One region of the Niveibacterium sp. genome, then DNA from elsewhere that is predicted to be linked to it. Evidence: predicted binding sites of a transcription regulator. Region 1 holds the regulator's gene; each other region holds the start of a gene.

Region 1 (4,192 bases):
GGTGATGTTCGGTGGCGCTTTCGGGCACCAGCAGCACGAACATCAGGTTCACCGGCTTGCCGTCCGGCGCCTCGAAGGGCACCGGTTGGGCGAGGCGGATGAAGGCGCCGACGGCGTCGCGCAGGCCCTTGATGCGGCCGTGCGGGATCGCAATACCTTGACCGAGCCCGGTAGAGCCGAGCTTCTCGCGTGTGAATAGCGCGTCGTAGACAGCGCTGCGCGCGAGTCCCTGATGGTTTTCGAAGAGCAGGCCTGCCTGTTCGAAAACGCGCTTCTTGCTGCTCGCGTCAAGGTCGACGAGCACATTGGACGGCGGCAGCAGCGGGGCGATGAGATTCATGCTTGGGGGTTCAGAAATGCACTGCGCGCCCGAAGGCGCGCAGATCCGGGGTCAGCTCATGTTCGGCGCGGGGGCTTTCCGCAAGCTTACGCGCCGGGATTCACTAGAGCGACCGTGATTACGATTCTGCAGACTGGCGCTTGTGCGCCTCGTGGCCGTGATCGTAGGACTTTTCCTTGTGCTTGAGAACCTGCCTGTCCAGTTTGTCCGTCATGGCGTCGATTGCGGCATACAGATCTTCCTCGATGCTCTCGACGAAAATGTCCTTGCCGCGTACATGTACCGTCACTTCCGCCTTTTGCTTCAGCTTATCCACCGACAGGATCACGTTCACGCTGGTGACATGATCGAAGTGGCGAATCACGCGATCCAGTTTCGACGTTACGTAGTCGCGAAGGGCGGCGGTAACTTCGAGATGGTGTCCGGTGATGTTCAGGTTCATGATTTATCCTCTCAGATCATCTTGCGCTGGCTGACCGGCGGGATGTTGAGCGACTCGCGGTACTTTGCGATGGTACGTCGCGCAACGACTATCCCCTGCTGGCCGAGAAGCTCGGCAATCCGCGCATCGGAAAGCGGTTTTTTGCGATCCTCTGCCGCGACCAGCTGGCGAATCAGCGCACGAATCGCCGTAGCTGAACACGCGCCGCCAGAATCCGTGGCGACGTGGCTGCCGAAAAAATACTTCAGTTCAAGGATACCTCTTGGCGTGGCCATGTACTTCTGTGTGGTCACCCGCGAGATCGTCGATTCATGCAGATCAAGCTGCTCTGCGATTTCGCGCAGCGTCAGCGGGCGCATTGCCACGTCCCCATAATCGAAGAACTGCCGCTGGCGGTCAACGATTGCCTGGGAGACCCGCAGGATCGTGTCAAAGCGTTGCTGTACGTTCTTGATCATCCAGCGCGCCTCCTGCAACTGCCCGGCCAGTGATCCGGCCGAGCCACGGTGCTGCTGCAGGATGCCGGCGTAGAGCTGGTTGATCCGCAGCTTGGGCATTGCGTCCGGGTTCAGTGTCGCACTCCAGTGGCCGCGTACCTTGCGCACGATCACATCCGGGATCACATAACGCGTCTCGATTGCGGCAAACCGTGCACCGGGGCGTGGATCGAGGCTGCAGACGAGCTGATGCGCTTCGCGCAGGGTCTCGTCGCTGCAACCCAGATGCCGCTTCAGGCGCACGAAGTCCCGCGCGGCAAGCAGCTCCAAATGCTGTTCGACGATCACCATCGCCGCATCGCGCGCTGTGCTCTCGGGTAGCAAACGCAACTGAAGCTTCAGGCATTCGCCCGGCGAACGGGCGCCGATACCGGTGGGGTCAAGGTTCTGCAGATGCGCCAACGCGATCTGCAACTCGTCGACGTCGACTTCGAATTCGGGTGGCAGCAGTTCGAGCAGTTCTTCGAGCGGCTGGGTGAGGTAGCCATCGTCGTCGAGCGCTTCGATCATGAAGCGCAGCAGCGCGCGATCGCGGTCCGACAGCGGCATCAGGGCGACTTGTTCATCCAGGTGGTCGCGCAGGCTGGTCTGCGCCGCGCGGAATTCCTGGAAGTCCGTCTCGTCGTCCTCGTCGCGACTACCGCTGCCACTGCCGCCGCCTTCGCCGGACCACTCGGTGGGGCCGTCGTCGTAGCTGCCGGCATCGTCAAAGCTCGGTTCGCTCGGTTCGGGTGAGGTCTCCGCTGCCTCCGCGGCGACATCGTTGGCGGTGTCGGTGCGTTCGTCGCCGCTCGGGGTGGTGGCGGACTGGCCCCAGGATTCCGGGTCCGATTCCGCGTCTTCGCGTTCGAGCAACGGGTTCTCGAGCAGCATGCGCTCGATTTCGCTGTTGAGCTCCAGGGTCGATAGCTGCAGCAGCTTGATCGACTGTTGCAGCTGCGGGGTCAGCGCGAGCTGCTGGGAGATACGGAGCTGGAGCGAGGGCTTCATCGTAGGGGTTGCGCGATCAGAGTCGGAAATGTTCGCCGAGGTAGACCTCGCGAACCTTGTCGTTCTGGACGATTTCGTCAGGGCGGCCGCTGGCGAGCACCACCCCTTCGGTGATGATGTAGGCGCGATCGCAGATACCCAGCGTCTCGCGCACGTTGTGGTCGGTGATCAGCACGCCGATGTTGCGATCCTTCAGGAAGCGGATGATCTTCTGGATGTCGATCACGGCGATCGGGTCGACGCCGGCAAAGGGCTCGTCGAGCAGGATCACCTGCGGGTTGGTGGCCAGCGCGCGTGCGATTTCAACGCGGCGGCGCTCGCCCCCCGACAGCGACATCGCGGTGGCGTCGCGCAGGTGCGTGATGCCCAGTTCGCCCAGCAGCTGGTCGAGCCGGGCCGTGAGCTGATCCTTTGGCAGCTTCTGCAGTTCGAGCACCGCGAGGATGTTCTCGGCGACCGTCAATTTGCGGAAGACCGAGTTTTCCTGCGGCAGGTAGGACAAGCCCAGATGCGCCCGCTTGTGGATCGGCAGGTGGGTGATCTCCTTGTCGTCAAGGATGATATTGCCGCCATCGGCGCGGACCAGGCCGACGATCATGTAGAAGCAGGTCGTCTTGCCGGCACCGTTGGGGCCGAGCAGGCCGACGACCTCACCGCTGCCGACTTCGAAGCCAACATCGCGCACGACGGTGCGCGCCTTGTAGCGCTTGGATAGACCGCCTACCTTAAGCAGACTCATCGAACGGCTCTTTCAACACTTTTCTCACGACCTCCGCGGAGAATCCGCGGGCGGTCAGAAAGCGCGCCTGGCGCGCCCATTCCTTTGCATCGCCCGGCACATTGCCAAACTTGCGTGCCCATATGGCCCGGGCGCGTTCCAGCTCTGTTTCGCCCAACTCGCTCGCTAGCGCGTCGCTGATCGTGTCCTGATCCACGCCGCGCTGTGCGAGCTCGTGCTGGATGCGTCGCTGGCCCAGCCTGCCGGCGCGGCTGCGCACATAACTTTCGGCGAAGCGGGCGTCGGACAGCAGGCCCAGTTCGCTCATCCGTTCAAGCACCGCTTCGACCGCTTCCGGCTCGCCATGCGCCGCGAGCTTGCGCGCCAATTCGGCCCGGCTGTGCTCGCGCTGCGCCAGCGTGCGCAGCGCGCGGGCTTTCAGCTCGTCGCTGCTCATCGCTTGTCTTCGTGGCCCGTTCAGGCCGCGGCAGCTTCCCCGGCCGGCAGCTCGGGCAGGCCCAACTGAACGCGGATCTTGTTCTCGATTTCGCGTGCAGTCTCAGGATGCGAGCGCAGGAACTCGCGCGCATTGTCCTTGCCTTGCCCGATCTTCTCGCCGTTATAGGCGTACCAAGCGCCGCTCTTGTCGACGAAGCGTTGCTCGACACCCATGTCGATGATCTCGCCTTCACGCGAGATGCCTTCGCCGTAGAGGATGTCGAAGTGCGCTTCCTTGAACGGTGGCGAGACCTTGTTCTTGACGACCTTGACCTTGGTCTCCGAGCCGATCACCTCGTCGCCCTTCTTGATCGTGCCGGTACGGCGGATGTCCAGACGCACTGAGGCGTAGAACTTCAGCGCGTTACCGCCGGTCGTGGTTTCCGGGTTGCCGAACATCACGCCGATCTTCATGCGGATCTGGTTGATGAAGATGACCATCGTGTTGGTGCGCTTGATGTTGCCGGTCAGCTTGCGCAGTGCCTGCGACATCAGGCGGGCCTGCAGGCCGGGCAGCTGGTCGCCCATCTCGCCCTCGATTTCGGCCTTCGGCGTCAGCGCAGCAACCGAGTCGATGACCAGGATGTCGACACCACCCGAGCGGACCAGCATGTCAGCGATTTCGAGCGCCTGCTCGCCGGTATCCGGCTGCGAGATCAGCAGGTCGCCAACATTCACGCCAAGCTTCTGCGCGTAGGACACGTCGA
Region 2 (4,192 bases), on a different contig from region 1:
GATCCGGCTTGTGCTGCACGTTCAGGTACAACTCGCCCAGATCGAGTTGCGGCGCTACGGCTTTCGGATCTGCTTTCGCTGCTTCCAGAGCAAAACGCTCCGCTTCCTTCCACTGCTTTGTCGCTATGCTCAGGCGCGCCATCGCGACCAGCGCATCGACCGATTGCGGCGCGGCCTTATAGGCCTTCTTGACCCAGTCGGCGGCCTCTGCGTCTTTGCGCTGCAGTCGAGCAATATCCGCCAACCCGAGCAGTGGGAGCGGGTTGGCTGGTTCAGCCTTCGCCGCTTCACTGAACAGTTGTCTCGCCTGATCGTACTTGCCCTCATTGAGGGCGTCATACCCTTTGTCGAGTGGGGTTGCCGCCTTGGTCACTGCGCGCGGTTCGATATCCAGGAAGTTATGGATCGGCGTTGCGATCGACGCGAGTGGCGCGAGGCCAGCGAGCAGTAATGCGATGTGACGGAGTTTCATGGCGGGCGAGAGTCTGAACACAAAAAAAGAATACCCCTTTCCGGAAACCGGAAAGGGGTACTTTTGCGTACTGCAGAGAAAACTTACTTCGCGCGGCGACGGCGTGCAGCGGCCAGACCGGCAAGACCCAAGCCAGCCAGAGCGAGGCTGCCCGGCTCCGGTACGTCACCACCCGGCGGGATGAACACGCCAGCCGAGGCGCCGAAACCGAAGATGAAGGTATTCGGCACGCCGGTCGTCGGGCCGCCTGCCACATTGGCCTGACCGTAGGAGTAGATGCCGATTTCGACATCGGACGCGTCGCCGTCCACCATGCGGCGGGCCAGATCGGCATCAGCTTCGGTGCCGGCGGCGCCGTAGTAGGTGGTGAACTTTACGCTGTCACCGGCGCCAACCGCGGCAAAGTTGAAGTCGAACAGCGCGCCGTGGTCATCCGGGCCGCAGTCGGTGAAATTGGCGTCGTCCTGAGCACAGGCTGTTGCGCCGAGCAGGCGGTGGCTGGAGTCAAGCGGGTTCGATGATGCGAAGCCGTCACGCGTCGTGTGCAGCAGGTTGCTGCCGTTGGCGATACCCAGCGCGCCGGGTACGCCCTGAATCGTCACAAACTCGTTGAAGGCGGTCGGGTAGATATCCCAGTCCATCACGCGGCGATAGCGCAGGTCGCCCGAGGCGATCGCAAACGTCTGAAGATTCTTGATCGTGACGTCCACTGCGTACAGTGCGGAGGTGGTGGCAATCGGGTGGTAATTGTGCGTGACTTCGAGGATTGCAGCACCAGCGGCGTTCAACACGCGGGTGACCGAGACTGCGGAGGACGCGGTGGAGGTGAAGGACACCAGGCTCAGGCCGCCGGTACCGACGGACGTGTTCTGGTAGCCGGCAACACCGGTCGAAGCGATTGCGGCGCCCCAGCCTTCGCAGGTGCAGCCATACACCGTGCTGTCGCCACCGGTGACGTTGTACTTGAGACCGACGCCGTCGTAGTTCAGCGCGCCGAGGTCGTTAACGCCAAGGCTGACGGTTCCGTTGGAGATGACTGCGCCGGCGCTAGCGGCCGTGGAGATTGCAGCTCCGCCGATCAGCAGGATGGCGGCAGCGAGTGATTTCATTTTCACGATTGAGCCTCGTTGTCGTTGGGTGGCAGGACGATGTCCCGACTCGCGGAGCATTAAGCAGGCGCCGTGCCAGCTTGGGGTTGGCGGCTAGCTTGTTGAAATAATTGATGTTTTCTGCGTTATTTTCGAGTCTGATGGCCATGGTGTAAGAATTTCCGTCGCACCTGAACCGCGTCGGTGAGACGCCAGCGGTATCATCTTTGTCCTGTTCGAACCCGTTTGAAAGACGCTGAATTCAATGCGCTACAAGGACCTGCGTGACTTTGTCGCGCAACTCGAAACCCGCGGCGAGCTCAAGCGTATCGCCCAGCCGGTGGATACCCACCTCGAAATGACCGAGATCGCCGACCGTGTGCTGCGAGCAGGGGGGCCGGCCCTGTTGTTCGAGAAGCCGCATACACAGGGGCGTGCATGCGCGATGCCGGTATTGGCCAACCTGTTTGGCTCGCCGCAGCGTGTTGCGTACGGCATGGGTGAGGACGGCGACTGGAAAACGACCTTGCGTGAAGTGGGCAAGCTGCTTGCCTTCCTGAAGGAGCCGGAGCCCCCGAAGGGTTTGAAGGATGCGTGGGAGAAGCTGCCGATCTTCAAGCAGGTAATGAACATGTCGCCGAAGGTGGTCGGCTCCGCACCGTGCCAGGAGGTGGTGTGGGAGGGCAGGGACGTCGACTTGGCGCGCCTGCCGATCCAGCACTGCTGGCCGGGCGACGCTGCGCCGCTGATTACATGGGGGCTGGTCGTTACCCGAGGCCCGCACAAGAACCGCCAGAACCTTGGCATCTACCGCCAGCAGGTGTTGGGACCGAACCGCGTGATCATGCGCTGGCTGGCGCATCGCGGTGGCGCGCTGGATTTTCGCGAGTTTCAGCAGGCCAATCCGGGAAAGCCCTTCCCGGTTGCGGTGGTGCTTGGCTGTGATCCGGCGACGATTCTCGGCGCGGTCACGCCGGTGCCGGATTCGCTGTCTGAGTATCAGTTCGCGGGACTCTTGCGCGGGGCGAAGACCGAACTGGTGAAGTGCGTGGGATCGGATCTGCATGTGCCCGCTTCGGCGGAGATCGTGCTGGAAGGCGTGATTCACCCCGACGACATGGCGCCCGAAGGCCCTTACGGCGACCACACCGGTTACTACAACGAGGTGTCGAACTTCCCAGTGTTCACGATCGAGCGCATCACGATGCGGCGCGATCCGATCTACCACAGCACCTACACCGGCAAGCCGCCGGACGAACCGGCGATGCTCGGCGTGGCGCTCAACGAGGTCTTCGTGCCGTTGCTGCAGAAGCAGTTTCCGGAGATCGTCGACTTCTACCTGCCACCGGAGGGCTGCTCTTACCGCCTGGCGGTGGTCAGCATCAAGAAGGCCTACCCGGGCCACGCCAAACGCGTGATGTTCGGCATCTGGAGCTTCCTGCGCCAGTTCATGTACACGAAGTTCATCATCGTGGTGGATGACGACGTGGACGTGCGCGACTGGAAGGAAGTGATCTGGGCCATGACCACCCGTGTCGACGCCACGCGCGACACCACCCTGGTCGACAACACGCCGATCGACTACCTGGACTTTGCGTCTCCGGTGGCCGGGCTGGGCAGCAAGATGGGGCTGGATGCGACCAACAAATGGCCGGGCGAGACATCGCGTGAGTGGGGGCGCACGATCGAGATGGACGCAGCGGTGAAACAGCGGGTCGATGATATGTGGGGCGCGCTGGGGCTGTAGGCCCGGCGAAGGGGGCAAGCGATGGATACCACGGTGCCCGGAGATCGGTTCACGCTTTACGACGCGCCGCGTCTGGACAAGGTTGTGGACTGGATGGCGGCGCAGGCCTTTCCGTTGCTGGCCGGGGCCGAGGATCCACTGTTGCTCGGCATCCTGCGGCGCGGTGGCCCGCTTTCGACGATGTTGCAGTTGCGTCTGCAGGCGGTTTACGGGCTGAGCTTGCCGCGCTACGAGATCAAACTGAAACGTTACGGCGACGATTTGTCGCTGCTGCACGCCGACACGCAACTGACCGAGAACGTCGACTTCGCTGCGCGTGATCTCTCCCGTGCGACGGTACTCGTCGTGGATGACGTGCTCTACCAGGGGCACTCACTCGCGCGCGTGCTGGGCTACCTGACGCAGCGTGGGGCGCTGGCGGTGCACGCCGCGGTGCTGGCGGATCGCTGTGTCGCATCGCTGCCGGTGAAGGCCGATTTCGTCGGGCTCTGCCTGCAGCTGTCAGACCGCGATGTGGTCGAGTGCCATGTGCCGCCGTACGAGCCGGAGTTCAAGATCGAGTTGCTGCGGCCCCATCATTTCGGCGGGCGCTGAGCGGTCTACAGGCCGGTCCGCTTGCGTTCGACCGCGAATCGGGCCAGCGCGGCCGAGCCATCGAGTTCAAGTTTGCGTTTGATGTTGAGGCGGTGCGTTTCGACCGTGCGCACCGACAGATCGAGCCTTTGGGCGATCTCCTTGCTCGAGAGGCCTTCAGCGATGAAGGCCAGCACTTCCTTTTCACGCTGCGTCAGCAGCGGATCCGGCGTTGTGCCGTGTGCCAGTGCGTCAGCCACACCGGCGGAGTAGTAGCGGCGGCCGGCCATCACGGTTTCGATGGCGGCGACG
Region 3 (4,192 bases), on a different contig from region 1:
CCCTCGCCGGACTGGTAGCGAACCGGCTCGAACTCGTCGGCTTCTACACCCTGCAAGGCGTTGACAACCAGTTCGCCGCTGTCGGAATCGAGCACGCTGATCATGCCGCGCGTAAGACCAGCGGATTCCTCCAGCACGCGCAGCACTTCCTGCGGGGCTTGCTTGACGTCGAGTGTGCGCGAAAGAATTACGCTCACACGGTAGAGCGTTTCGAGCTGGATGCGGTGGAGTGCGCCTTCGGTATCCATGGCTTATCCGATCTCGCGACTGTCGTGCATCGGCGCCGGGGCGCGCGTCTGCGGGGGTAGCGGCAGCACCAGCAGGGCGGTGCAACCGCCGCTGGCAGCGTTGCCCAACTCGATGCTGCCGCCGTGATCTACCGCGACTTGTTGTGCCGCGGGAAGCCCGGTTCCCAGATGGCTACCGAGTTGCTTCTTGGTGCTAAAGAAGGGCTCAAAGGCTTTCAGGCGAAGCGCCTCGGGCAAACCCGGGCCGCTGTCCTCCACGCGCACCTCCAGGCTGTTGTGTCGGGTGCGCGTGCTGATGCTGAGCTCGCGCTGTTGCCAGCCCTTCACGTTCATCGCTTCGATCGCGTTGTCCACCAACGCCTTGAGCAGCGCGCGCAGCCGCGTGGGCGAGCCCTGGATGCCGGGCAGCACCAGCTGCGGCTGCCAACTGACCGAGACACCTGCGGTAAGCAGGCGCACCGCGGAAAGGTCCAGTACGTCGCGCACAACCTCGTTGAGGTTGACCGAGGTGCTGGCCTCAGGCGCACGCGCGGGAATCGTCCCACGCAGCGTTTCGAGCGCAGCCTGGCCAGCCTTGAGCGCATCGGCGAGCGCCGCCTGCGCAGGGTCGCAGCCGCGGCGGCCCATCATGTTGACCACCGAGCCGAGGATGTTGAGCGGCCCCTCCATCTGATAGACGGCGGCCGACAGGCTTTCGCGCAGCGCCTGCTGACGGCTCTCCTCGGCCATCACCGCCTGCAGCGCAGCGATGCGGGCTTTCTCCTGCTCCTGTACCTGACGGCTCACATCCGTTGCGACCAGCAGCAGAAAGGCCTCTCCCTTGCTGGCGTAGAAGTGGTCGGCTTCGTCGCTGTCGGCAGCCACCCATACCGCCGAGCACGAGAACCAGCGCGGCGAACGCCAGTGGGGGCGGTCGAGCCGCACCTGGCGGTCGAGGAAGGCGTGGCTGCCTGGTTTGAAGGGGCCGAAGCCGCTGCCCAGTTCGTTGCGAATCGCGTCCAGCAGCACCTTGGCCGGTTCGGCCATGCCGAGATCCGACATCAGCGCCTTGTACGCAAGGTTGTCGAGCACCACGCGGTCGCTGATGTCGAGTAGCGCGAGCACCAGCGGAGCCCCGTCGACCACCGATTCGATCAGCGCCTTCTGGTTGCGCACCGCACATTCGAGCTTGTGTAGCGCGGTGATGTCGCGATGCAAGCCCAAGTAGTGGCTGATCTGGCCCGCCTCATCGAGCACCGGCGTGACGGTCAGATCCGCAAGGTAGGGCGCGCCGTCCTTGCGCCGGTTCACCAGTCGGCCGCTCCAGGTTTCCTTACCCGTGATCTGTCGCCACATCGATTTGTACACCTCGGGCGGTGTGCTGTGGTTTGACAGGATCGATTGATGCTGGCCCACCGCGTCCGCGACGCTGTAGCCGCTTGCGCGCGTGAAGGCCGGGTTCACATATTCGATCCGCGCGCGCGGATCGGTGATCGAGATCGCGATGTCTGCTTGCTCGACCGCGGCACGGAACAAGGCGGCGGGGATCTTCCGGGCAGCGGGGCGCGCGGATTTCTTCTCGGCGGTTTTCTTCTGCTCTGGCATGGCGGGCCTCGTTTGAACGCTCGTCTGCTTCGATGCAGCAACCGTGCCGAATTCTCGCGCCCCATCGCCACGCTTGAGCGACATCAAATGCCGGCGTCGTTGTGAGGATTCATCACAACACAAGCTCGGTTTGTTGCATCCCCGACACGCCGATCGGCGCTTCCGGACGCCATCAACGCATGCGGAAATCCGGCTGCGGCGCCCGATGGCGCGGCCTTCGCGCACTGCCCCGGTGCGGCGTGCATCGACTTGGCACGCTCCATGCGGATCCAGGGCAGGAGGCTTCGAACCGCATGAGCGAATACCTGATTCTTCTGGTCAGCACCGCGCTGGTGAACAACGTGGTGATGAGCAAGTTTCTTGGCCTGTGCCCCTTCATGGGGGTTTCCAAAAGTATGGAAAGCGCCTTTGGCATGGGGCTCGCAACCACCTTCGTGATCACTGTGGCGGTGGCGGCCAGCTGGGTGCTGGATCACTTCATTCTGCAGCCGATCGGTTTGGAATTTCTGCGCATCCTCACCTTCATCGTGGTGATTGCCGCAACCGTGCAGTTTATCGAGGCCGTGATCAAGAAGACGATGCCGGCGCTGTACCAGTCGCTTGGCATCTTCCTGCCGCTGATCACCACCAACTGCGCGGTGCTCGGGCTCGCACTGCTGAACGTGCAGGACGGCAACAGTTTCGTGAAGAGCGTGGTGTACGGCTTCGGCTCGGCACTCGGTTTCACGCTCGCGATGCTGATGTTCTCGGGCCTGCGCGAACGCCTTGCGCTGGCGCGCGTACCGAAGGCGCTCGAAGGCCCGCCGCTGAGCTTCGTGCTCGCCAGCCTTCTGGCGCTCGCCTTCATGGGTTTCGCCGGTCTCAACTTCAATTGACGGAGGTTGCCATGCTCGCTCCCGTATTCATTCTCTCCACGCTGGGGCTGGTGCTCGGCCTGTTGCTGGGCCTTGCCGCGCGGGTTTTTGCGGTGGAGGCCGACGATCTGGCGGTGGAGCTTGCCGCGATGATGCCCGGCACGAACTGCGGCCAGTGCGGCCTGGCTGGATGCGCGGCGGCTGCGGATGCGCTGGCTGCCGGCAACGCGCCGGCCACCGTGTGCCCCGGCGGCGGCGCCGCACTGGCGCAGGCGATTGCCGCCAGGCTGGGGATCCCGCTCGACATGGCCGGTATCGCCGACCAAGGGCCGCGGCTCGCTGCGATCCAGGAAGAAATCTGTATCGGCTGCTGTCGTTGCCTCAGATCCTGCGCGACCGACGCAATCCTCGGCGCCAGCAAACAGATTCATGGTGTGCTGCACGAAGCCTGCACTGGCTGCGGCGCTTGCGTTGAAACCTGCCCGACCGGCGCGATCGGGCTGCAAGCAAAGCCCAAGACCCTGCAGGACTGGAACTGGGCCCTGCCGGCCTTCGCCTGAGGAACACTCGCATGGGACTTCTCGACAAAATCAACGGTGGCCGCTGGGGTGTGCATCCGCACAACGACCACAAGCGCCCTGCGGCCGACGAGCCGCTGCGGGTGATGCCGCTGCCGGCCACGCTGCGCGTGCCTTTGCTGCAACACGTTGGAGCCCCTGCGAAGGCGGTAGTCTCACCGGGCGACAAAGTGCTGCGCGGTCAGTTGATCGGCGCTGCGCAGGGCACCGTGTCGGCGCCGGTGCATGCGCCATCCTCCGGGGTGGTCACGGCAATTGGCCCGGTCACGGCACCACACCCTTCGGGGCTGCCTTTCGATGCGATCACGATTGCGCTCGACGGCGAAGACAAGGCGATCGAAGCCTGCGCAGCAGACGACCCCTTCGCGCTGCCGCCAGACGAAGTGACGCGGCGCATCGCCGATGCCGGCATCGTCGGCCTGGGGGGCGCCACGTTTCCGTCCGCCCCCAAAGCGCAGCTTGGTCGCAAGCTGGCCGTCGAAACGCTGGTGATCAACGGTGGCGAGTGCGAGCCCTACCTGTCGAGCGACGACAGCGTGATGCGCAACCGCGCCGACGAGGTGGTCGACGGCGTGCGCATCCTGATGCACGCGGTCGGCGCCGCCAGCGCGCTGGTCGGGATCGAGGACAACAAGCCGGAGGCAATTGCCGCGATGCGCGCGGCGGCGGCGCCGTTCGCGCAAATCCGGGTCTGCCCGGTGCCCGCACGTTACCCGATGGGGTCGGATCGCCAGCTGGTGGAAGTGCTCACAGGCCGCCAGGTACCCGCTGGCGCGCGCACGGCCAGCATCGGCGTGCTGGTAAACAACGTCAGCACCTGCGCGGCGATCCACCGTGCGCTTCGCCATGGCGAGGCGCTCTATCGGCGCATTGTCACCGTCAACGGCGGCGCAGTGGCGCGGCCTGGCAATGTGCTCGCACCGGTGGG

The links. The regulator sigma-54, encoded in region 1, starts transcription at its own class of promoters, with help from an activator protein. The targets are predictions, from matches to a motif close to TGGCACGCTTNCTGCTNA.
Region 2: the regulator sigma-54 is predicted to act here: its motif matches at 1,642-1,659, upstream of ACE3P0_RS05790 (PEP-CTERM sorting domain-containing protein).
Region 3: the regulator sigma-54 is predicted to act here: its motif matches at 2,083-2,100, upstream of rsxA (electron transport complex subunit RsxA).

Annotation. Positions count from the first base shown of each region.
Region 1 covers NZ_JAYRDJ010000006.1:31,940-36,131, reverse strand. The annotation lists gene ptsN (PTS IIA-like nitrogen regulatory protein PtsN) at 1-340, opposite strand, end outside; gene hpf (ribosome hibernation-promoting factor, HPF/YfiA family) at 459-782, opposite strand; gene ACE3P0_RS06425 (RNA polymerase factor sigma-54) at 794-2,269, opposite strand; gene lptB (LPS export ABC transporter ATP-binding protein) at 2,286-3,008, opposite strand; gene recX (recombination regulator RecX) at 2,995-3,444, opposite strand; gene recA (recombinase RecA) at 3,465-4,192, opposite strand, start outside.
Region 2 covers NZ_JAYRDJ010000005.1:47,452-51,643, reverse strand. The annotation lists gene ACE3P0_RS05795 (tetratricopeptide repeat protein) at 1-472, opposite strand, end outside; gene ACE3P0_RS05790 (PEP-CTERM sorting domain-containing protein) at 556-1,581, opposite strand; gene ubiD (4-hydroxy-3-polyprenylbenzoate decarboxylase) at 1,826-3,307, shown strand; gene ACE3P0_RS05780 (phosphoribosyltransferase family protein) at 3,329-3,901, shown strand; gene ACE3P0_RS05775 (response regulator) at 3,907-4,192, opposite strand, start outside.
Region 3 covers NZ_JAYRDJ010000034.1:26,204-30,395, reverse strand. The annotation lists gene nifA (nif-specific transcriptional activator NifA) at 1-248, opposite strand, end outside; gene nifL (nitrogen fixation negative regulator NifL) at 252-1,832, opposite strand; gene rsxA (electron transport complex subunit RsxA) at 2,126-2,707, shown strand; gene ACE3P0_RS17600 (RnfABCDGE type electron transport complex subunit B) at 2,719-3,246, shown strand; gene rsxC (electron transport complex subunit RsxC) at 3,258-4,192, shown strand, end outside.